One region of the Ornithinibacillus xuwenensis genome, then DNA from elsewhere that is predicted to be linked to it. Evidence: predicted binding sites of a transcription regulator. Region 1 holds the regulator's gene; each other region holds the start of a gene.
The links. The regulator LexA, encoded in region 1, represses DNA repair genes until DNA is damaged. The targets are predictions, from matches to a motif close to CGAACATATGTTCG.
Positions count from the first base shown of each region.

Region 2: a site for LexA is predicted at 2,928-2,941, ahead of ABC228_RS05650 (DNA polymerase IV). Genes of this name have one in related genera too.
Region 3: a site for LexA is predicted at 6,234-6,247, ahead of ABC228_RS10845 (YhjD family protein). Genes of this name have one in related genera too.

Region 1 is NZ_JBDIML010000001.1:680,393-688,493, reverse strand. It holds gene ABC228_RS04120 (methionine gamma-lyase family protein) at 1-363, shown strand, start outside; gene ABC228_RS04115 (MerR family transcriptional regulator) at 461-856, shown strand; gene glnA (type I glutamate--ammonia ligase) at 931-2,262, shown strand; gene ABC228_RS04105 (DUF4279 domain-containing protein) at 2,905-3,360, shown strand; gene ABC228_RS04100 (CBO0543 family protein) at 3,636-4,151, opposite strand; gene ABC228_RS04095 (hypothetical protein) at 4,823-5,281, opposite strand; gene ABC228_RS04090 (hypothetical protein) at 5,481-5,903, shown strand; gene lexA (transcriptional repressor LexA) at 6,158-6,781, opposite strand; gene ABC228_RS04080 (YneB family resolvase-like protein) at 7,052-7,711, shown strand; gene ABC228_RS04075 (DUF896 domain-containing protein) at 7,809-8,045, shown strand.
Region 2 is NZ_JBDIML010000001.1:988,879-996,979, forward strand. It holds gene ABC228_RS05635 (amidohydrolase) at 125-1,741, shown strand; gene ABC228_RS05640 (YuzC family spore coat inner layer protein) at 1,832-2,191, opposite strand; gene ABC228_RS05645 (hypothetical protein) at 2,263-2,652, opposite strand; gene ABC228_RS05650 (DNA polymerase IV) at 2,960-4,210, shown strand; gene coaW (type II pantothenate kinase) at 4,253-5,056, opposite strand; gene ABC228_RS05660 (CBS domain-containing protein) at 5,169-5,606, opposite strand; gene ABC228_RS05665 (BCCT family transporter) at 5,753-7,342, shown strand; gene acs (acetate--CoA ligase) at 7,504-8,101, shown strand, end outside.
Region 3 is NZ_JBDIML010000003.1:279,955-288,055, forward strand. It holds gene addA (helicase-exonuclease AddAB subunit AddA) at 1-1,682, opposite strand, end outside; gene addB (helicase-exonuclease AddAB subunit AddB) at 1,675-5,178, opposite strand; gene ABC228_RS10840 (TVP38/TMEM64 family protein) at 5,283-5,936, opposite strand; gene ABC228_RS10845 (YhjD family protein) at 6,265-6,654, shown strand; gene ABC228_RS10850 (competence protein ComK) at 6,635-7,126, opposite strand; gene ABC228_RS10855 (hypothetical protein) at 7,235-7,384, opposite strand; gene ABC228_RS10860 (tRNA dihydrouridine synthase) at 7,611-8,101, opposite strand, start outside.

The DNA of each region.
Region 1 (8,101 bases):
TCTAGATTTCTAGAATTGTTAGGTTTTACGACCATGCCTCACTATCAGGAAAAGCGAACCGACTTAATACAAGCTGTCACCTTTAATACCGCAGATCAAATGGTTGCGTTTTGCCAAGCTATACAAAGGAATTCACCAGTAAATTCTTTTGTTACTCCATATCCTAGTGAAATGCCTGGATATGAGGATGATGTTATTATGGCAGCAGGTACTTTCATACAAGGTTCTAGTATTGAATTATCAGCTGACGGTCCAATAAGAGCACCTTTTACTGCGTTTGTGCAGGGTGGTCTAACCTATTCACATGTAAAAATCGCTTTAAAAGAAGCAGTAGCAGCACTTCATACGAAAAAGAGTTCTTAGGAGCTCTTTTCTTTTTGGTGTTAGGTTACCTAACAATGTATTGACACAATACATAACATCAATTATAATAAACCTAGATGAAAGGGAGGTCATAATCATGAATGATAAAGATCGCCGTTCAATGCCTTTGTTCGGAATCGGTATTGTTATGAAACTAACAGAACTGACCGCAAGGCAAATACGCTACTATGAAGAAAATGATTTGATAAGTCCAGAGCGTACCTCCGGAAATCAACGATTATTTTCATTCAATGATGTAGATCGTCTACTCGAAATCAAAAATTACCTTGATAAAGGATTAAACCTAGCTGGTATTAAGTTGTTATTAACAGAAGAAGAGAAAGTACAACCAGTGGAATCCGCACAAAAAAAGTCCGAACTGTCGGATAAAGAGCTTAGAACTATTTTAAGAAATGAGATCACAGAGGCTGGTCGATTTGGAAAAGCTAGTCTTCGTCAAGGTGAATTATCGCGATTTTTTGTTAAACGTTAGTAAATTAGAGAATAGTAAAGATAATAGTTCTTAGTTCTCTAGTGAATATAATTTATTTTTAGGAGGAGAAATTAATGAGTTTTACTCGTGAGGAAATTGAAAGAAAAATTAAAGAAGAAAATGTGAGATTTATTCGATTACAATTTACAGACATGCTTGGTACCATTAAAAATGTTGAAATTCCATTGAGTCAGTTGGAAAAAGCGTTAGATAATAAAATGATGTTTGATGGCTCTTCCATTGAAGGGTTTGTTCGTATTGAAGAGTCGGATATGTACTTATACCCAGATCTTGATACGTTTGTTGTATTCCCATGGACTTCTGAAAAAGGCAAAGTAGCACGATTTATCTGTGATATTTATCGTCCTGATGGTAAACCATTTGAAGGTTGTCCAAGATATAACTTGAAGCGTAACCTTAAGAAAATGGAAGAACTTGGTTTCGATGCATTTAATATTGGAACAGAGCCCGAGTTCTTCTTATTCAAATTGGATGAAAAAGGAGACCCTTCTTTAGAATTAAATGACCATGGTGGTTATTTTGACTTAGCACCAACAGACCTAGGTGAAAATTGTCGTCGTGATATTGTTCTGGAGCTTGAAGAAATGGGCTTCGAAATTGAAGCTTCACACCATGAGGTTGCTCCAGGTCAACATGAAATTGATTTCAAATATTCAGATGCATTAAAGCATGCAGATGATATTCAAACCTTTAAGTTAGTTGTAAAAACAATTGCTAGGAAGCATAACTTACATGCCACGTTTATGCCAAAACCACTATTTGGTGTGAATGGTTCTGGAATGCATGTTAATATGTCGCTATTTAAAAATGGTGAAAACTCATTCTATAATCCAAGTGGTGATCTAGAGTTAAGTGAAACAGCATATCAATTTATTGCTGGTATTGTTAATCATGCAACTGGATTTACAGCAGTTACGAACCCAACAGTTAACTCTTATAAGCGATTAGTTCCTGGATATGAAGCTCCAAGCTATGTGGCATGGTCCGCAGCAAACAGAAGCTGTCTAATGCGTATCCCGAATTCTCGAGGACTAAGCACTCGTGTTGAGGCGAGAAGTGTTGACCCAGCAGCTAACCCATACATGGCACTTGCTGTATTACTTGCGGCTGGATTAGATGGTATTGCTAACAGTGTAACACCACCACCAGCAGTAGATCGCAATATTTATGTTATGAATAAAGAAGAGCGTGACGAAGCAGGAGTAAAAGACCTTCCAGCCTCATTAATTGATGCATTACAAGAGCTTAAGAAAGATGAAGTAATTGTGAATGCATTAGGGGAGCATTTATTTGAACACTATATTGAAGCGAAAGAAATTGAGTGGGATATGTTTAGAACAACTGTCCACCCTTGGGAGAGAGAACAATATTTAACAATGTATTAAAATTGATATCATAAGGTTTTATGTTAGATGAAATCGATTTTTGTCTTGTTCATGTCCAGCACCCAATAAATGCAAATATCATATTAATTAAAAATATCGTCCATTTATGAATAATGGGCGGTATTTTTTTTGCTCCAATTTCTTGGAGAGATGAGAATAGACGCCGAAAGTAATTTGATAAATGCCATGGAATACTCTTTTCTGGACATATTTCAAATATGCACTAGCTACTAGTAGTATAAACCATGTGTAAGTCGTAACGAATGGATAGTTAATTGAACAGAGTAGAAAGAAAGTATGGACCTATTGATTTACAGCATGATTAATATTTCCTGCAGAACTACGGATATTTATGTTAGGAAAGTAGGAAAGTTTATAGGTGGTTAAATGCAATAAATATTCATTACTTTCCCAAGTTGAAAAAAGAGGGAAAATGGAAAAATCTGACGAATAATTGTATTACCTACAAGAGGAGGGAAGAAAAATAAGAAATAAGTACTTGAATTCAAATATTGTTGGAGGATATAAAAAAATGTAAACTTTTGACATAATTCAACTAGAGTATCTTATAAAACTACGCTTGATTGATATACACCAAACCAAATTCGCCCTCTTCAATAGGAAAAATAAGAAGGAGTAATGATGACTAATAGAACATCAGTTGAAGTATTTTTATCTTTTATTGGTAAGGAACCAAATTATGATTTTTCACTTTCAACGGTAACAGATAAGTTAAGGGTAACGCCAACTAGCACTTCCAAAAAGGGAGAACAGATCGGTACATCTTCTCTGCCAGAAAGACAATATAGTAATACAATTTGGATGTATAGTACAGGGAGAATTGAAACATATGATTTTGAAATGGTAACTCAGATGATTGTTCGTACTTTTAAAGATAAAGTACGAACAATCAAGGAGTTAATTAGAGAATTGGAAATTGAACCCTGGTTCTGTGCCATCACTTCTGTGGAGGATGGAATATCACCTGGCTATTCATTATCCTTGGAAGTAATGGATTTTGCGATTAGTATAGGGGCAGAATTTGAAATTGATCAATATGTTTCCGGATTTGTTGAAGATGATTTAGAAGAAGTATAATAAAGCCCACTCCCCAAAATTCCACCAGGCATATCACGTTACTATTGCAATAGAAGGAACTGTCCTTTCCGGGGAGAGATCAATATTTAACGATGTATGAAGGTTGTTCTGATAGAATTGGATTAAAGCTATCTGGACCAAAATAATAGAATGTATTATTAAAAAATATCGCCCTTATATGTTACAAATAGGTCGGTATTTTTTGATTCGTCTTTTAGATACAAGAATCGAATAACGAAAGTTACTACCTACATTACCGAGGGACGATGTAGTGACTATTTCGGTATCGGAACATGGAAATATAGAAAAATAAAAAAGACAACTGGTATGGCTAATAGCCATGCTAGCCAATGTTTCCATTTATGAATAGCGAGTAAGGAAAAGGTTATAAGGTTAAAAATATAGGACCAGACAAGTGTCCAGCCATGGTGATGCATGATACTTTGATTAAAATACGCTAGTACTTCTACGCCTTGAAAAATAGAAGCCCAAAGTAATATCCACAATAGTTTTACATAATTTTTTCTAGGAAATCGACCTAAGTAAACAACAATAACAAATGGATAGATTAATAAGGCAATTGCAGCCGAAATAATAGTATGGGTGGGAAGAAAAATTTTGTCAATCCAAACTGGGATAAATTCCCATAATCTATAATCATGAAATAGAGAATCATATAACAGGTTAGCGATAATCCAAAATAATAAGGTTGGATAAAATTCTTTCCATCTAGTCCAAACACCAAAAATTATCCCTATAAATATAAAAAACAATACAAATAAAGTTTGCATATAATTCTCCTTTGAAACATTTAGCGGTATTTTATGTTTGAAAATGTTTATTTGGCTTATTCAAAACAGGACAGTTTGTAAACAAATATAAAATATATTATTAATGGTGTACACAAATTGGGATGAACGGAAGAATCAATTACACTACTGAGGATATTGATTAGCTGTTTTTTACGAGATGTTTATAATATCGTTGGATCAGTTTTAAATAGTAAAAAGCTACTATTAAAACGGATAAATAAACAAGAAAGGAATACATTAGGTTCCATCTAATGTAAACAAATACGTTGAATATCGAAGCAACCCATTCCAGGAATACAAGTGTGAAAGCCCAAAGTACGATATATAAAGTTGTATAAAAGCCTTTTAACTTCCATTTAACTAAGAAATACACAAAAAAATAACCGAATAGTGGGTATGCTACGCCTAAACATAGCCAGTCAAATAAATCTTGTTTGAAGGTGTCTAAAGCAAGGTATCGTTGAAGCTTAATGCCTATAATGTAATCAGTCCATTTGCCAATTGAAGCGAAATAAAGAATTACGGCAACTGTAATCGCGGAGGGTAATACTTTACGACAGAAAATAATTCCCAAAATAAGAGGGAAGAGGGCTATTATTACGAACCACTCATTCTCGTCAAAATGGATTGGTAATAAAAACATATAATTGTTATACCCCTTTCAAAAGTTTTGAATAAAAACGTTGAAAGATTAATACAGCAAGAAGAACTAGAAACCAAAATATCAATAAACCAGGAATTGATAGTTGATGGTGTTCTATCATTCCGCCCCATTCTGCTGCAAATTCAACTACAACTAAAACAAAAGACGCTAATATTATAGTGACGCTTTTCCAAAGGAAAGTATGAAGTGATAACGTCATCCCAATCATCCAAGTCATGATTGCTGGTATTAGTGCAGCGCACCATATTATAAATGATAAAAATGAACCCATATTATCTGAAGTTTTTATTTGGCCAAGATTTAAGCCTCCCATACTAAATGCCTCATTTAAAAGATTAGAGATAAATACAATTAGTGTAATAACTTCTATCTTATGAAGACTCTTTGTACGAAAAGCAAGGATGATAAAGAGTATGGTTAGTGATAGGGTAACTGAGAGTAGCATGAATAAACTCCTTAGATGAATTAATACAATTATTATTCCACTGTGAGAGTGTATTATGTTGCTAAAGTCCATTAATAATTAGAATTTTCACGTTGAAAGTATAGAATTATATCTACAAAATCCGATATTTAGAAAAAAGTTAACCAACAAATTTTTAGTGATTTATTATATAGTTATACCAAAGGGGGCGTATGAAACGATGAAGATTATAAAGGGATTACTTATTACCGTCATTGTATTAGCTATTCTCGGCTATGGGGTTTATCATTTTGGAACAAAATTAGCATCCGATAAGTTAATGGAAGTTCTTTCTACTGAATTGGAAAACAGTGGTGAACTTGAGAAAATCAAACAGACAATTGAAAGTGATCCAGAGTTAATGGCCTTTTTAGAAGATGCCGAATCAGTTGACGAACAATCATTACCATTTACAACAAAAGAAGAAGCTACTAGAATGCTAGTGAAGAAAGTAGGAATAACAGGACTTCAAAATATACAATCGAAAGTTCAAGAAGGTCAAATTTCTAAAGAAGAACTCCTTCAAGAAATTGAAGGCAAATTATCCGAAGAGGAAATTACCGCATTGAAAGTGATTGCTTACAAGGAACTTTATCATAAGTAGCATTTAACAGTTTTGTTCCAAATTTGCTTAATAGATATACTTAACATGGTTAAGTGGTGCTTATTATATGACAAACTACTGACTTGATAAGCCTCGGTTAAAATATTTTGCTAACTCCAAAAGCTGATACTTATCATAGAAATAGAAAGAGCTAATTAACAATCAGGGAATTCCTGACCATAATCAGCTCTTTTGTTATGTATTTTTACATAAAAACAACGTCTTAACTAATAGACGTTGTCGTATGAATAATATTAGTGAATGTGTCGGTACAATCCAACTACTTTCCCTAGAATAGAAACGCTTGGATAAATTAATGGCTCCATTGTAGGATTTTCTGGTTGAAGTCTAATATGATCTTTTTCTTTAAAGAAACGTTTTACAGTTGCTTCATTATCCTCCGTCATGGCAACAACAATATCTCCGTTTTGTGCGGTGTTTTGTTGTTTGACAATGACCATATCACCATCTAAAATTCCTGCTTCAATCATACTTTCTCCATCGATAACGAGAACAAATAGGTTCTCATCGGGCCCAGCTGATGAGCTAGGGATTGGAACAAACTCCTCAATATTTTCGACAGCAGTAATTGGAACACCAGCAGTTACTTTACCAATGACTGGAGCATAACGCGCTTCGTCCCTTGGAATAGTAAGCTCTTCCTCAAAATCTAGTATTTCAATTGCCCTTGGTTTAGTAGGATCCCTGCGAATAAAGCCTTTACTTTCAAGTCTTGAGAGATGTCCATGCACAGTAGAGCTTGAAGCAAGACCAACAGCCTCTGCAATCTCTCTTACGGAAGGTGGATATCCTTTAATTTTCACTTGTTCTTTTATATAGTCAAGAATTGCTTGTTGTCTATTGGATAATTTAGTCATCTATTAAACCCCTCGCACATAAGATTTATTAATGATAGTTTACCACCCATTATCTAAAAATGCAAACATTCGTTCGAAAAAACGTTGACAAGACCATATGTTCTGTTATAATGAATTTAGCGAACAAAGGTTCTTATATTGAAAAGGAAGGAATGATGTAAAATGTTCGGAAGAGTAAACAAAACAGATTTGTTTTACATTGCTGCATTTGCGTTAACATTAGGATTCTTATACCTTTCATTAATTAGTGCATAAATAGGGGTTTTGAAAGTGAATGGCATCATATACTGCAGAGTGAGTACAGATAAAAAAGCACAAGAAACATCATTATCAAGACAGAAGGAAGAGTTATATCAACTAGCCAATCGTTATGGATTTAACATCGTTAAATGTATAGAAGAACAAGCTAGTGGTTATGAAATCGAACGTGAAGGTATATTTGAGATGCTCGAGACATTTGAAGCTGGAAAAGCGAATTGTCTATTTATTCAAGATGAGACGAGACTTGGTAGAGGCAACACGAAGATTGCACTATTTCATCAATTAGCAAAACGAAAGATACCTATTTATACGGTGTTACATAATGGAGAGTTAGAGCTATCAGAGTCAGATTCAATGGTATTGCAGATAGTCGGTATTGTAGAAGAATATCAACGGAAAATCCATAACGCTAAAATAAAGCGAGGTATGAAAAAGGCTATTGCGAATGGCTATAATCCATCAAACAATTTATCAAATCGGAACAAAGCGGCTGGTAGAGAAAAAATTGAAGTCCCAATAGAAGAAATTGTTCATTTACGAAATAAGGAATTAACTTTTGGGGAGATTGCAAACACGTTAAATGGATTAGGATACCAAGTTTCAAAGGCTACTGTTCATCGTAGGTATCAGGAGTATAAATTAATTGATTCAAATACATGGAACAGGTAATATTAAAAAGCAAGGACAGTATTTAGTCCTTGCTTTTTTCCATTTACTTAACAGTGACAGGATAAGATAAATAGATAGAATTTGGGAGGTTTTTTGATTGTTATCGAAGGAAAAACTGGAACGGATAAATGCATTAGCTAAGAAAGCTAAAAGTAAGGATGGTTTAACAGAAACAGAAAAGAAGGAACAGGTAGAGCTTCGTGAGGAATATTTGAAAAACGTTCGAAAGTCCTTTAAAAATCAATTAAAAACAATGACAGTTATTGACCCGGCGGGAAATGATGTTACACCGAAAAAGCTAAAAGATATGCAAGATAGAAATAGCAAGCATTGATAGTGTACCAACTACTAAATAATATCTATAATGCGTAAAATAACTTGTTATACGGC
Region 2 (8,101 bases), 310 kb from region 1:
CATCCACCCTCTCTTCATCCTCTTTACAATCAATCTGCCCTTTTATCGAAAACAATCCCATTCTAATTTTAAATTTATATGATATCAGTAAGAAAACACATTCCATAGTTAAGGAGAATGCACCATGAGAAAAATCTATACCAACGGAAATATCTACACGTTGGACTCTACAAAACCACTTGTTCAGTCCGTGGTTATCGAAAATGGTCGGTTTATTGATATGGGGACAGACAGTGAAATGTTACTTCATTGGAGTAATCCTACATGTGAGGTGATTAACTTTGGTGGTAAAACAGTAACACCAGGATTAGTAGATAGCCACCTTCACCTATCCTTGATTGCCGATCAATTCATGAACCTTGATCTTACCGGTGTTACCTCCAAAAGCCAGATGTTAGAAAAAATCAGGGATAAAGCACGTACTTTAAAGCCGAATGAATGGTTGCTCGGTGGTGGTTGGGATGAGAACTTATTTATAGAAGGATTAATTCCAACAATTGAGGAGCTCGACTATGTTTCTCCTTATAATCCTTTATTCTTAACTAGAATTTGTACACATGCTGCAGTTGTCAATACGAGAGCACTAGAAAGAAGCAACTATCACCCATCAATGTCTATTCCTGAAGGGGGGAGCATTGTATTAAATGAACAAACGAAAACACCTACTGGACTTGTCTTAGAATCTGCTTCCGAAATTTTTCAACAGCATATTCCTGAGAAATCCTATGAGGAACTATTACGTTCCATGCGTCAAGCGATTCATTATTCAATGGAGAGAGGCTTAACTAGTGTGCATACTAATGATCCTCTTTTTCTAGGTGGGCTTGAACAGACCTATCGAATTTATGACACACTTTTAAACCAAGAAAAACTAGGACTCCGTGCTAACCTCTTAATTAATCATGACTTTATAGAAGACATTAGAGCTGCTGGGATGTACGCTGGATTCGGAAATGAAACGCTTAATATTGGCGCAATCAAAATCTTTGCTGATGGTGCATTCGGACGGAGAACCGCACTATTAACAGAACCGTATCACGATGATCCCAATAACTATGGAGAAGCCATGTTAGATCAAGAGTCATTAATCGCGATTGTCAGGAAAGCACGAGAACTGTCGATGCCAATTGCAGTGCATACGATTGGTGACCAAGCACTTGAAAATGTATTGGATGTTCTCGATTTATTCCCAGCTGTCTCCCATCGTGATCGACTAATCCATGCACAAGTACTTCGTAAGGAACTAATTGAGCGTCTAGCAGTTCCTTCAAGAGTTGCGGATATCCAACCAAGATTCGTTGTTGGTGATTTTCCTTGGGTCAAAGAGCGACTTGGGGAAAAAAGAATTGAGCTTGCATATGCTTGGAAAACCTTAATGGAAAAAGGCGTAATATGTACGGGAGGATCAGACTCCCCTGTTGAACCAGCAGATCCATTACTTGGAATTCACGCTGCCGTTACAAGAAGAGCACCTGGAGAAACTCATAGTGGTTGGAATCCTAAAGAAAAATTATTGATGTACGAAGCTTTTCGCCTATTTACTGATTTAACAGCCTATGCTACCAATGAAGAAACGATGAAAGGAACCATTTCAAGAGGGAAACTTGCTGATATGACAGTACTTTCTAACAATCCATTTTCCATGCTCGACCCAGATGAGTTGCTAGATACCAAGGTTGAAATGACCATTATAGGTGGAGAAATTAAATTTCAACAAACAAATCAATACTCGACTTTTTAATGAAGAAATGCCAGTTTCCAAAAACTGTATCAATTGTTAGCCTTGTTTAACAAGATGCAGCTTTTTAGATAACTGGCATTTTTTAATTTGCTAGCTCCACCGTAATGCAACGGTTAATCTACAGCATTCTGTATTCTTAATCTTGGATATAAACGCCATTCTTAATTCGTCTGGGTTATAATTCACATCAATATCTGATGTTACACCTATTGACTTAATTAACCGTTTAACCTCTGGCATATTGGATTTCTGAGCCGCACTCATGACGCGCTTCCCAAATTCCTTCGATCCTGCAAACCGATCTAATACAACACTAGCTTCACGCATTAATACCCTTGTTTCATTGGCAGCTTCATACAAATGATCCGGATTCACATTTGGAAACTGACGATTCGTATCATAACGATATGGATAAGCTGAGTAATAATACACTGGATAGCAATAGTACACCTAGATTTCCCTCCCTAAAAATTCCATATAACACTATATGCATGATAAATGCTGGAGGGACTCCTTTTCTATTAACTCTTCCAATGAGGCTTACTTTCCACTATTCCTTTGTAATTTTCTCGATAAGCCCATACCAAGATTCCTTCTAGAACCACTAATACGATTGCTAATAGCAATAACTCCGGGTCAACAAATATATGAAACGCAAAAATATTTACAATGATGCCTGTTAGCGCAACTAATACCAATGGAATAAACCTGCGAATAATTAGTAAAATTCCTGCTATGATTTCTACACCTTTCTCCATTGCCAGTAAATAGCCATCCCCTAAAAATTCCATTGCAGCTGGATTTGTTGGTGCAAATGGCTCAAAGCCGAATAACACGAAGTAGCCGTTTAATCCCGCCCCTAAAAATAAGATACCTAATAGTAATTCAGCAGTTCGAATAAAGCCTTTCATTATTTATTCCCCTCCCTATGCTTCTTTCGCTTACAGAATAGCACATATACGTTGCCCGCCTGCGCATTTTTGCAAAATTCACACAGTTCATTATATGTTTAGTGTTTGGAAGCTGATGTTTAGCTTTTTCGACTGGGAGTTAGCTTTTTCAGCTAGGACTTTAGCTTTTCTGCGAATCTTCAGCATTTCCTGCTGCATATTCAGCTTTTAATAAAAAACTCTCATTTCACTAGCATAAATTTCCATTGATAATCCAATACTAGCATCATATAATAAGAACAAACGTTCTACTTGGTGGTGAATTAGATTGGATTACTCTGCTTATCCTCGTAATGATGTGCTTTGTATTGATATGCGTTCCTTTTATGCTAGTGTCGAGGCTGTTAAGCTAGGGCATGATCCGATGAAGACGATGCTTGCAGTTGTCGGCGATCCGAGTAGATCTGGAAGCATCGTGTTAGCTGCTTCCCCAGCCCTAAAGCAAAAGTACGGCATTAGCAATGTGAGCCGTTTTTTTGAATTACCAAATGATCCAGATATTCATATTGTGCCGGCTCATATGGCTGATTATCTTCAAGTCTCTGTAGAAATTACAAGATTAATTAATCAATATGCTCCAAAAGAAGCAATCCATCAATATTCTGTAGATGAAGTATGGGTCACATTGAACGGGCTTCACAAGCTATTCGGGAGTTACTGGGAGGTTGCTGAAAAGATTAAACAAGATATTCTGGACAGCTTCGGAATCACTTGCTCAATTGGTATTGGCGATAATAAGTTTTTAGCCAAGGTTGTCATGGATTTACACGCAAAACAGGTTGGAATTGCTGAATGTAGATATGAGGATGTTGAAGAAAAACTATGGCCCTTCCCTGTAGAAGATATATGGGGAATCGGTAGTCGCATGAAACACAATTTAAATCGAATGGGAATCGTTACCCTCGGACAACTCGCTAAATTCAACCTCGATCATCTCAAAAAACGATTCGGTGTTATGGGTGAGCAACTCTACTGGCATGCATGGGGAATCGACTTAAGTCCAGTCTATGGTGACTTTGTTAAGCATGAACAAAAAGGCTTTGGTCATGGCATTTCTCTTTTACGAGATTACACGAAGGATGAAGTCGCAGTTTGTATGCTAGACCTTTGTGAGGAGGTTTGCCGTAGAGCGCGAACAGCAGGTAAAATCGGAAAAACGATTCATCTTGGTATTGCCTATTCCAAAGAAACTGGAGGAGGATTTTCACGCTCCAGGTCGATTTCAATTCCTACTAATGTAACCATGGATATGTACCAGGTTTGCTTACAGCTGTTTGAAGAATTTTACGATGGTCAAAGTAATATCCGCCATGTCTACGTAACATTAGATAACTTATTTGAAAAAGCAGAAACGCAATTAAATTTATTTGAGGACCGGTCGAAAAAAACGGATATTGGTTATGTCATGGACGCTATTCGTGATAAATATGGGGCCACAGCAATACTCCGAGCAAGTAGCTACACAGATGCTGGAGTCACATTAGATCGCAGTAAGAAAATTGGGGGACATCGTGCGTAGCTGCCAGTAAACATGTTGGCAGCTACATCATAATTTAAGCGTCTAACTAATTAAAGCACCGATTGCACCAGCATGTGAGCCCTTCTTTAGAAAAATAGGTTCATAGGACATCATGTCACGAAAACGACCTAAGACATCTTGTAAGGCCTTATTATTTGAAACCGTTCCCCCAACAAATACAATCTTACTAGCTTGTTTCGAAGATGCCACTTGACCAGCAAGCAGGATAATTGTTTCCCCTATCAATTGCATCACACTTGCTAAATAATCCTGCTCAGTAGCATGTTCATTTAAATGAGCTTTTCCGAAATTAGCAGCAGTTAAGTCGCCAAAAATTGGAGGTTCTTCCGGTGCATAAATGTCTCGTACTAATAAATCAGCATTGCGATTATCGCCATTTTCAGCCATCGATGTAAATAATTGAAAATCCTGTTTTCCAGTAATAAGATGGCCTAATCCCATCAGAGTTCCTCCACCAATCCCACTACCTAAAACACGTTCGAAGGAGCCTTCTGTCATATGAAAAAAAGACGTTCCCGTACCAATGTTAACTAAAATAAAATCCTCTTCTCTTATATCCTTCTCTGTTTGCAGCAAATATCTAGTTCCTGCAGTTACTGCATCAAACTCATTAACGATAGAACAATTATTCGTAGCAAGACGCTTTATATAACCAGCTTTTCCACCAGTTAAAACGAGCTTAGTATTCGGAGCTAACGTCGTTAACCACTGAATAAGTTGGTCTATTTCAAGACTGGAAAAGATTTTCGTATGTAGCCTTTCTTGCTCCTCATAAGCGATTTTAACAAGTGAACCACCAGCATCAATTCCTACTTTCTGAATCAACCCTACCCCTCCTTCATACCTTTACAATCAATTTACATGATTCATGTGGAAGATGAAACAAAAAAGGTACAGAAAACAGCTAAGAAGGCCTGTTTTCTGTACCATAAAAAAGTTATTTCTGTGGTGCAGAAGGGGTAGAAATACTTGATAATGCTTGTTCTGCTTCATTATCAAGCTGATTATCAACAGCTAGGTCACCTAATGCTACCATGCCGACAACCTGTCCATTTTCAACTACTGGCAAGCGTCTAATCTGTTGTTGTGCCATTAGTTGAGCTGCTTCATGAGCATCCATATCAGGAGTTGCTTGCACAATCTGTTGTGCTGTCATAACGTCTGCTACTCTTTCTTCGGGATTCTCCCCTTGTGCCGTTGTACGAAGTGTGATGTCACGGTCAGTAATCATCCCTACCATTTGACCGTTATTATTCACAACTGGAAGTGAACCGACATTGTACTGGCTCATTAACGCAGCGGCCTCTTGAACAGTTTGTGAATCGTTAACCGTTACTACATTTGATGTCATAATTTTACGGATTTGCTGATTCATGTAATAACCTCCCCTTTCATTTATAGACTGAATCAATTTTAGCTTATTATTAGTGGGATATTTTTCATCCATATTCAATTCCTAATGGAATTTAGGAAAGTGAGCATATTAAGGTTATGTACTATTTAAAAGGAAGGAATGTTTACATGAACGCAAAGCTCATTGACTGGCCAACGTTTATCGGAGCGATACTTGTATTACTTGCCGTATCATTACCATTAATTTTTTACCCTGAAGCTGGAGCCGCAGCGATAAATATGGCAAATAGCTTTTTAACAGGAAATTTCGGCGTTCTTTATTTAGCGCTTGGCTTATTAGCCTTTTTATTCTTGCTATATATTGCATTTAGTAAATTTGGCAAAATAAAATTAGGCAAGCGAGGAACAGAAAAAGAATTTGGTTCATTTTCTTGGGCTGCAATGCTATTTTCAGCAGGTATCGGATCAAGTATTTTATACTGGGGAATGATTGAATGGGCTTATTATTATCAAGGTCCTCCCTTTGGTGTAACACCAGAAACAAAAGAAGCGATTGAACTGGCTGCCACCTATGGATTATTTCATTGGGGTCCCATTGCTTGGGCAATATATACATTACCTGCATTGCCAATTGCTTATTTCTATTACGTAAGAAAAAAGCCAGTTCTAAAAATAAGCGCAGCTACAAAACCACTAATTGGAAAGCTTGCTGACGGTCCATTAGGAGTACTAATTGATGTCTTATTTATATTTGGTCTATTAGGCGGAGCTGGAACCACACTTGCACTTGGTACTCCTATGATTGCAGAAGGTGTGCATGATATTACAGGAATACCGGTTACGCTTGGAGTTCAAGCTGGAATCATGATATTATGTACGCTAATCTTCGCCATAAGCGCTTATTCAGGGTTGAATAAGGGAATTAAAGTCTTAAGTGATATCAATTTATGGCTCGCGCTTTTTATACTAATTTTTATCTTTATTTTTGGTCCAACTGTATTTATAAGTGAGACAACCTTTACAAGTCTAGGTATACTTGCGGATAACTTTTTCCATATGGCAACCTGGCTAGAACCATTGGCACAAATCAACGGTTTTAAAGAAACAGGCTTCCCAGAAACATGGACGGTCTTTTATTGGGCTTGGTGGGTTGTTTATGCGCCATTCGTCGGATTGTTTGTTGCACGAATATCCCATGGGCGGACTATCCGTGAAATGATATTTGGTACGATGATTTATGGAACACTCGGATGTGTACTCTTCTTCGGTATACTTGGAAACTTCGGCTTATTCTTACAGCTCTCTGACTCATTTGATGTAATTAGTTTTATGAATGAAAATGGTGCACCAGCAACGATTATTGCAATACTCACCCAATTGCCAATTGCTGATTTTATTGTCATTGTGTTTACGATATTAGCCATTGTATTTCTATCCACCACCTTTGATTCGGCATCGTATATATTAGCTGCAGTCGTACAAAAACATGTACCCGGTGGAGAGGCGATGCGATGGAATCGACTTTTTTGGGCATTTGCATTGCTACTACTTCCGTTAGTACTCATGTTCATAGGTGATTTGAAATCCTTACAAACAGCAAGTATTGTTGCTGGGTTTCCAGTTATGTTTATCATGATATTACTCGCGCTTTCCTTTGTTAAAGCAGCTGGGCAGGATATTAGAGCGATGAAAGAATATCGCTCCCCTACCATTTATATTGACCGTAGAAACATACCTGAATCAAAGGAAACAAAATAATTGATGAAGGACAGAGCAATATATATCTGCTTTGTCCTTCTGTTATCCTTATTTTTAGTACCAGGTATTAATAATTCCTACCAAAGTTTCATTTATTTAGTCTGAAAATTATGTATACTAATACAATAGGCAGGCATTTTCTTTTTAGAGGAGGAATTCTGATGGATGTAAGTGGTATTTTACAGGTCGTAGAAAACAGTAAATTGGTTTATCCGAATGAAAAAAAAGTAAAAAACACTGCAATTGGCTCTACAGAGGCATTTGAAGAATTATTAAAGCAATCCCAACAAGATCCAGCTAGTTTTTGGGAGTCTGTCGCACAGGAGCTTGTATGGTACGAACCATGGAAGGAAACCATTACAGGAAAACTACCAGATTTCCGCTTTTTTAAGGATGGAATTAGTAACCCATGTGTTAACTTAATTGACCGACATGTTGAAAATGGAGCTGGCAATCGCACGGCTTTAATATGGGAAGGAGAAAATGGCGATACAAAGTTCTTCACTTATCACATGCTACTTGCAGAAGTAAATCGATTTGCAAATGCCTTAAAATCTTTCGGTGTAAAAAAAGGAGATTGTGTTGCGATTTATTTACCTAATTTGGCAGAGGCATTCATTGCTGTGCTAGCCTGCTTTCGTATCGGCGCTGTCTATAACACAATCTTCTCTGGATACTCAGAAAAGTCGCTCAAAGACCGCTTAACAGCATTTGAACCAAAGGTAATGGTAACCGCAGACGCAACACAGCGCCGTGGTA
Region 3 (8,101 bases), on a different contig from region 1:
CTTGCATATGCTCTTGCTTCCAATTGAGCATTTTCAAGATCTTGATAGTTCTCATCCTCTTCGTCATCTGTTGGTAGCTGGTCCTCCGGCTTTTCACGGTCTATTATTAGAAGCTCTGGACTCGGTTCTATTAATGGTAAAGAATCATACATACGGTTTGCATAGATCAGTTCTGCATCTTGATCATAATTGATTTCCCCAAGTTCTTCATCTAATATTTGTCTAAAGATATAATTTGCACCAATTAACACCAGCTCACGACTTCTAAAATTGCTTGCTAAATCAATTCGCGTCGCTACATGATCTTCCTCTGCAAAACGCTTATACTTATCGATGAAAAGAGAAGGCTCTGCATGTCGAAATCGATAAATACTTTGCTTAACATCTCCTACCATAAACATGTTTCCAGGTCCAATCTGATCACTAATAAGTGTCAGTATCGTCTCTTGCACCAAATTTGTATCCTGATATTCATCTACTAATAATTCACTAAATTGTTTTTGTAAATTTTTAGCAACACTAGATGGCTTGGGCACATCTAAGCTAGAAGAATCCTCAATTAATAACTGCAAGCATAAATGCTCCAAGTCAGAGAAATCAACGATTGCCTTCTCGCGTTTCATTTGAGTAAAACGATGAATAAAATCCTTCACAATATCTGTCAATGACTTGATTACTGGTGCAAGCTCTCGCATATCTTGTACATGAGATACTAGATTTCGATTAAACCAGTTCCCCTTCATTGCATTCCAACGGTCTTTATAGCTATCTCTTAATGCTTTCACTTTGTTCTTCTTATCTTCATTGCATTCTTGTTTTTTTCCTGACAGCCTTTTGAAGTCACTTCCACTCATAAATGCCTGAAGCTCATCCCAATCATCAAGCAATGTAAGTGCCTTTTCTAGCATTTGAAAATCTGCTTCAATCGTTTCCGTATACTGATAAGGTCCATCATTTTCCTTTGTTAATGTCAAGGCATGATTAACTTCCTGTTCAATAGCTTGGAATTTATCACGCACTTCTCGCTTAATAATCTCTAACCATGTCAGGTCTTCCTCTTGCCAGTTATCCGGTATTGCATAAACCTCAGCTAGACGATCAAGCCAGACATGTGGTCGTGGATTTTGAACAGCAAAATTGTACAATGATAGTACTAATTTCTCGACATCAACATCATTTCTATCCCCAGAAAATCGGTCTACCACTTGGAAGAAACGTTCCTGCTCCTCCCCTTCTCGACCGTACCAATCCTCGAATAATTCATCTAGTACCTCTTGCTGCATTAAGTCTGCTTCCATATCATTTGCAATCCGAAACCCCGGATCAATGTCGATTAAATAGGCGTATTGTTTGACCACATCTAAGCAAAATGAGTGCAACGTTGAAATGGATGCTCGTTGTAACAGTGATAACTGCTTCTTCAGATGTGCTGAGCCTGGATCTTGCTCCAATGCTTTCTCTAGTGCCTGACCAACTCGGTTTCGCATCTCCTGTGCTGCTGCATTCGTAAACGTAACAACCAGGAGGGAGTCTATATCGACCGGATTCTCTTGCTTTAATAGTTTTTGAATAATACGTTCTACTAGTACAGCAGTCTTACCTGAGCCAGCCGCCGCTGCAACAAGGACATCACTGCCTTCCGTATAAATTGCAGCCTCTTGTTCTTTTGTCCATTTAACCAATGTTGTCTCCCTCCTTTTCCCTTAGCTTCTCGAGTACTTCTTCCTCTTTTAATTCTGGCAGTTTTCGATAGTTGTTTGTTTCTAGAGTCGTATCAAACTGACAGACAGATAAAAACGGACAATACGTACACGCCACATTTTGCTTTCGTTGATATGGGTTTAAATGAACTGCACCTAGTGTCATATCAATTCCAGCATTCATCATGAGGTGATGGATATGCTGCTGTAAGCTTGAGAACGTCTCTTGACTTGCTATTTTGGATGATTTATTAAACGCACCGTCCTTTTTAATCCCTGCAGGGACGATTTGACTTGTTCCTGACTCTAGTGAAGTGTCCATCAATTGGATAACACGCTCACTATTAATAAGCAATCCCTGCATTTTATACTTCTTAAAAATTTCTTCCTCTAGCTGTTCATCTGACAGCTTGTGATTACCTGTAATCATTGGGTTGTGCACATGAAAATACAAGACTCCAGCAGGTGTAGCTTTTTTCCCTAGCCACTGCTCAGATTGTGATAGCACAACATCGAGATACGTCAGCATTTGTAAGGCTAATCCGTAGTAAACCTCCACCATATCCAGACCTCTAGCGCTGGATTTATAGTCAATTATCCTCAAATATAAATCTTCTTCGTTCAATGCTTTATCTACTCGGTCAATTCGACCACGAAGCATAATTTCATATCCATTCGGTAGCTGTAATGTAACCGGATTAAGCTTGTCTCGCTTTGATCCAAACCCAAGCTCCAAACCAACAGGTGAAAATTGGCTTAATCTTGCTTGTTCACTTAATACATAAGCTGCACGTGCTATAACATGCTGCAATTTATGTTGGATATATTGGTAACGATTAGAGCTATGCAATATCTGATGCTGTAAAATTGGTGCAAGCGTTGTGACTGCACGTGCAGCATAAGAATCCGTATCTCGCTTTGTTAAATGAGCAAAATCCTTACCTTCCTCTTGAATCCATTCTGTAATAATTTTTAATGACTCATGGAACAAATTACCAATATCTGGTGCATCCAATTTATATGTTTTTCGTTCATTTAATCCTAGACTATACTTAGCAAAGTGCTGGTAAGAGCAACGATAATATGTCTCTAGCCTAGACACACTTGCCATTACCTGTTTCGGATATAATGCCTCAACTGTCTCTTTTTCAATGTCCGATGGCGTGTTTTCATAAAACAAGCTTTGTAATATCGTATACGTCGTCTCATGTCTTGGCTGATTGGTCATATACCAATTCAATACATGCCACCAAACAGATTTGACTGGATACCCTTTTCTACTTCTAGAAAGCTGAGCCGTTAAGGCAGACCTTGTCTTGATTGGCGACGTAATATATCGATCTGCCTCATATAATTCATCTGGATCCTGTAATAGAATTGGCGTTTTACATGCCGGAAACATATCCTTCATACGTTTTATGAGCTGTGATGGCATCTTCGACTTACCTTCTTCATCACTAATTGGATAACTGATCCATAAATAATCAGATGCAGCAGAAAAGGCCAAATACATGTAGAACCAATCATCTAATAATTGGCGTTTGCTTGTATCGGCTAGCTTCATACCATGGGTAGCCAAGAGCTCTCGTTCAGTCTCATTAATCATCCCATCAGCAGGTGGTTTTAATGGCCATACCCCATCATTTACGCCTACTAAGAAGGAGCATTTAATACCACTAATTCGTGAGCGGTCAATTGTCCCAACAATAACATGGTCAATACTTGGTGGTACATGAGAAAATTTCAACGTCTCGAATCCCGCATCCAATGTTTCTCGGAACGTTGATAAAGCCATCTCTTCTTCTCCAGCCATCTCAACGATTTCATCCAAGAGGTGCATAATGCCATTCCATACTTGTTCCTGCTCACGTCCTTTGGATAGTTGTCCGTTCTCATCAAACATATTTCGCATCGTTTCAAGTCTTTCCGGTGCCTGGATATGCTCCAGCAATCTATACGTGGTTTCACATAGCTCCTGAATGGTAGATACGGACTTCATTTGTTCATCAAATGTTGCTAGGGCATGAACAACCTGTCTACGATAATGATTTATACGTGTTTGCATTTCTTTCTCTGCATCGGTTTGAACTGCTTGCTCAAATCCCCTAAACCGTTGAAAAATCCAATTTTCTTCTGACATCCACTGCTTCCTAGAACGGATACCATATTCAATGACATAATTTTCAAGCTCGTCAATTGCATCATCAGTTAATGGATATTCCTCATCTGTTGCTGGAATAAATCCGGTCTTAAGCATGCGAAAAACAGCGTCATAGCGCCAATTTGCATCAACAACCTCAAGCGCTGACCGTATTAATTCGATTAAGGAATGGTTCAGCATAGTACGCTTTTCATCTATGAAAACTGGAATATTGTAATCTTCAAATATCGTCGAGATGATATCCTGATAGGTTTCGGTTTGCCTAATTAAGACAGCAATATCTCGGAAACGATAATTTTCTTCACGAACAAGACGTAATACTTCTTGTGCAACACCTTCCACTTCCGCTCTAGGATGAACAGCTTCGGCTATTTGTATCGGTGCATTTTCCTGATAACCAGGCGCTGGCCGAACATCAAAATTTTTCTCGAGATGTGCAAAATATGATCTATTCTTAAAGACCCCTTCCACTGGATTAAGTACAATATTATCTTCAATTTTGACTTGATTTAACTCTGCAAGAGATTTTAAAGCGTGATAAGTTTCCTTCGTTTGATAAAACAGGTCTAGATCTGATAATTCTTCTAGGTCTGTATTATCAACTGTTAGATTCACGGTAATTCGTTTGCATTTTTTGAATAATGCTTCGACTACCACCAGCTCTTTCGGTGTAAAACGATGGAAACCATCAAAATAAATCTCAGCACCTTCTAACGAGTTTGCTTCCGTTATTTTTTCAGCTAGAAGACTTAATTGGTCTTCACTATCAATGTAGTTATTTGCTAGTGCTTGTCCAAGCTTCTGGTAAATATAGTGCAAATCTTCTAGCTTATGAATCAAAGCTTGCTCCCCAGGCTCTTTATGAGCATACTGATTAATTTGATACTTTTGCATCAATAGCATTTCTGGCGTTACTTCGTATCGTTTAAACTCGGTAATAATCTTTTCCAATTGGCTTAAGAATCCTTGTTTCTCCACAGCTTTTTGGAATACATGCCATTCTCCATCTTTTTCTTCGATGATTTTTCGCAGCATCATTTGAATACCAACTGAGCTTATGAATTGTCTTGTAGCCCCACCAGTTTCTTGAAGTATTAACCACGCTAGGCGCGAGAAGCTCGTTACCTGTGTCCGAATACTACCTTGAAAAGCTTCGTCTTGGAATAAAGCATATTCCTGCTCAAAAGTCATTTGGTCTGGCACAATATAAAATATTGGTGGACCTTGCGGGTCTACAGTTGAATTCTCCTTTATTTCGTTAAATGCGTAGCTACTTTTTTCTGTTCCTGCTCTTCCTAATATAAAACGAAGTCCCACATGAGTCCCCTCCCTTAGATAATGTACAGTGAATGAAAAAAACTCCTGACTATTTACTTAATAAGAGACAGAAGTTTTGATTTTTTCGTTTGTCTTAAATTATACTATACTTTCTCTGAATCCGAAGTATCTTGCAGCTTGGATTTTTGGTGTAGCTTCTTTTCAATGAATTTCCCAACTACCCAAAAAAGTACAATACAGCCTCCTACAATAATTGTTTTGGTAGGATTTTTTGCAAATGATACAATACTTGAACCAATATATGAGATGGAAAAAATCATGACAGATTTACCTAATATCGTAGCCAATATAAACTGGTAAATACTAATATTTGATAATCCTGCTACCACATTGATAACAGACGATGGTGAAAACGGAAAACACATCAATAAAAATAATGGACCGAATCCATGTCTTTCCAACCATCCCGTTACCTTCTTTACCTGCTTGTTTTTTCGTATGGAAACGAAGATTTTCTTATCGCCAAGGTTTCGAACGATTAAGAAAACAAGTACTGCTCCAAGGGTAGATCCAGCCCAAGACAGTAAAAAGCCTTCTAATAGTCCATAGGCTGCAGCGTTTGCCATTACAAATACCACTAATGGTAAGAAAGGGAGAAATGCTTCGACAAAAGGTAGCAATATTCCCGGTAATGGCCCTAAGCGCTCATAATCCTGTAATAGTTCCATAATGTATTGATCTAGCTCGTCATTTTCAAATGCTATTTTCCATTCAGTAATGATGTTAAAAAGATACATTTAGTAAAATCTCCCCATCCAACTAAAACGCCTATTCTTTTATGTACTAACTCCATTTTAATTGAAATTAAACATTATGAAAAGTTTTATTAAGCATGGCATTTCTAAGTCGTTATTTTCTCTTATATAAATACACATTGAGCATATTACTACTATAACTAATCCTATCCTAACACGATATAAAATATCCGGTACCATACTTTACTTATTAATTGGAAATTATAGCCTTCTACCCTTTCAATTCCCAAAAAATATTTCTTGTTTATTAGTGTATTTTTCGTTTATTTGGCGTATAATAGAACAAACGTTCTTATTTGGAGGGGTAACTATGCGCTATCTTACAGATGAAGAATTAGCAATGACTACACGCTTTCTTTTTCTTTCGATGGCAATTGTCGTGATTCAACAGGATATTCAGCACGTCCAAAAGGGAGCTTTTAAAATAAAAGAACCATATATTCAGCTTTTGGAAAGAATGAATACAGAAGCATTAACAGAACGCAGACAATTACGAACAAAGATGGAAAAGAAGAGACTTCAAGTAATGTTAATCAATAAAAATGATTCCTTCTCTTCCTATCTTTTTCTCTGTAAGGGGAAAGAAGAAAAACGAAATTATTTTAATCCAGCTATTCGCAAAAAGGTTGAGGAAATCGTACAGGAGTTTATGATAAAGGCTTTATCCCAAAGCCAATCCCTTACTGTTGCAAATGCTTAATTCGATTATCTAATAAATACCGAAATTGCGCAGTACGATGAATTTGGTTCATAACAGAACCATATGATGTATCCAAAGTGATTGTTCTTCCGGTTTTAAAAACAATCTCTGTACATTGATTAACAGCACGATTCACTTGGTCAATGTGGGAATGTGCAATCCAAGAGCACTTTGAATTCGTGGGAGAGGTAGTTGGGAAAAAATACATGCCACTTGAGGGGTCTATAGAGATTGGAGCTTTATGTGTAATTCCACAAATATTACGTGTTCCATCTTGCCTGCCCTTCAAACTGGCACCAAAAAACTTACATGCATAATCAATCAACTTACTTGGTGAGTGCTCCACAACATACTCTGTTTCTTCTTCTAGAACTGATGTATAACTATTTCCTTCTTCATCTTTTTGGGCGATTACAGCTAGGGTGAGTGGCGTAATTTCATGTAAGGGAGCATAAAACGTATTATTAATCATTTAATATCATCCTTTCATGAGAATGAAAGGGAGAGGCTTACGTATTAATGTAACAAATATTATTGAATATTCCTATATCAAATCATAATTTTTCAAAAAATTATTTAATCAGTCAGCATTTCCTAATAATTCAGGATTTTTTTCATTAATATGCTCTTTTTCTTGCTTCACTTCCATATTTTCTTCTAATGGAAGATCAAAGTCTGGATTAAGCAGTGTAAAGGTTTCTAATTCCGGAAGTAATTCTTTTTTAGCCATCAAAATTCTCCTCCTTTTTATCTATAGTATGCATTTTTTCCATATTTTTCATACTAAAAAATTATTTAAGCAAGCAATTCGTTTGTTTACTATTGAAGTGAAAGAATAAATTGGAATTTCAAAGACCAGGAAATAATATTAGTTGTCTGGAAAATATAAAAATGAGCAATTTCCGATTGGAAATTGCTCATTTTTCTTTCACTGATGCATGCATGCCTTTAAGAGATTATTCCACGAAATTAGCGAGCAATGTACGGGCATCATCAGTTGATTCTGTGCCCATCAATTGATTTCTTAGCTCACTTGCTCCTCGAAACCCACGAACATATATCTTAAAAAAACGTTGCAGAGATTTGTATGAACGGGCTACATATTCCTTTGAATATTGATCATAAAGATCAAGATGCAACCTTAAGAGATCGAGCAATTCCTTACTGCTATGCTCCTTCGACTGTTTTTCAAAGGCAAATGGGTTTTTAAAAATACCACGACCAATCATAACCCCATCAACCTCATACCTTTGAGCAAGCTCCATGCCAGTTTGACGATCAGGAATATCCCCATTGATCGTCAAGAGCGTATCTGGTGCCACTTTATCACGAAGCTTCTTAATTTCAGGAATTAGCTCCCAATGCGCATCTACATTACTCATTTCCTTTTTGGTACGCAGATGAATAGAGAGATTAACGATGTCTTGTTTGAGTACGTGTGTAAGCC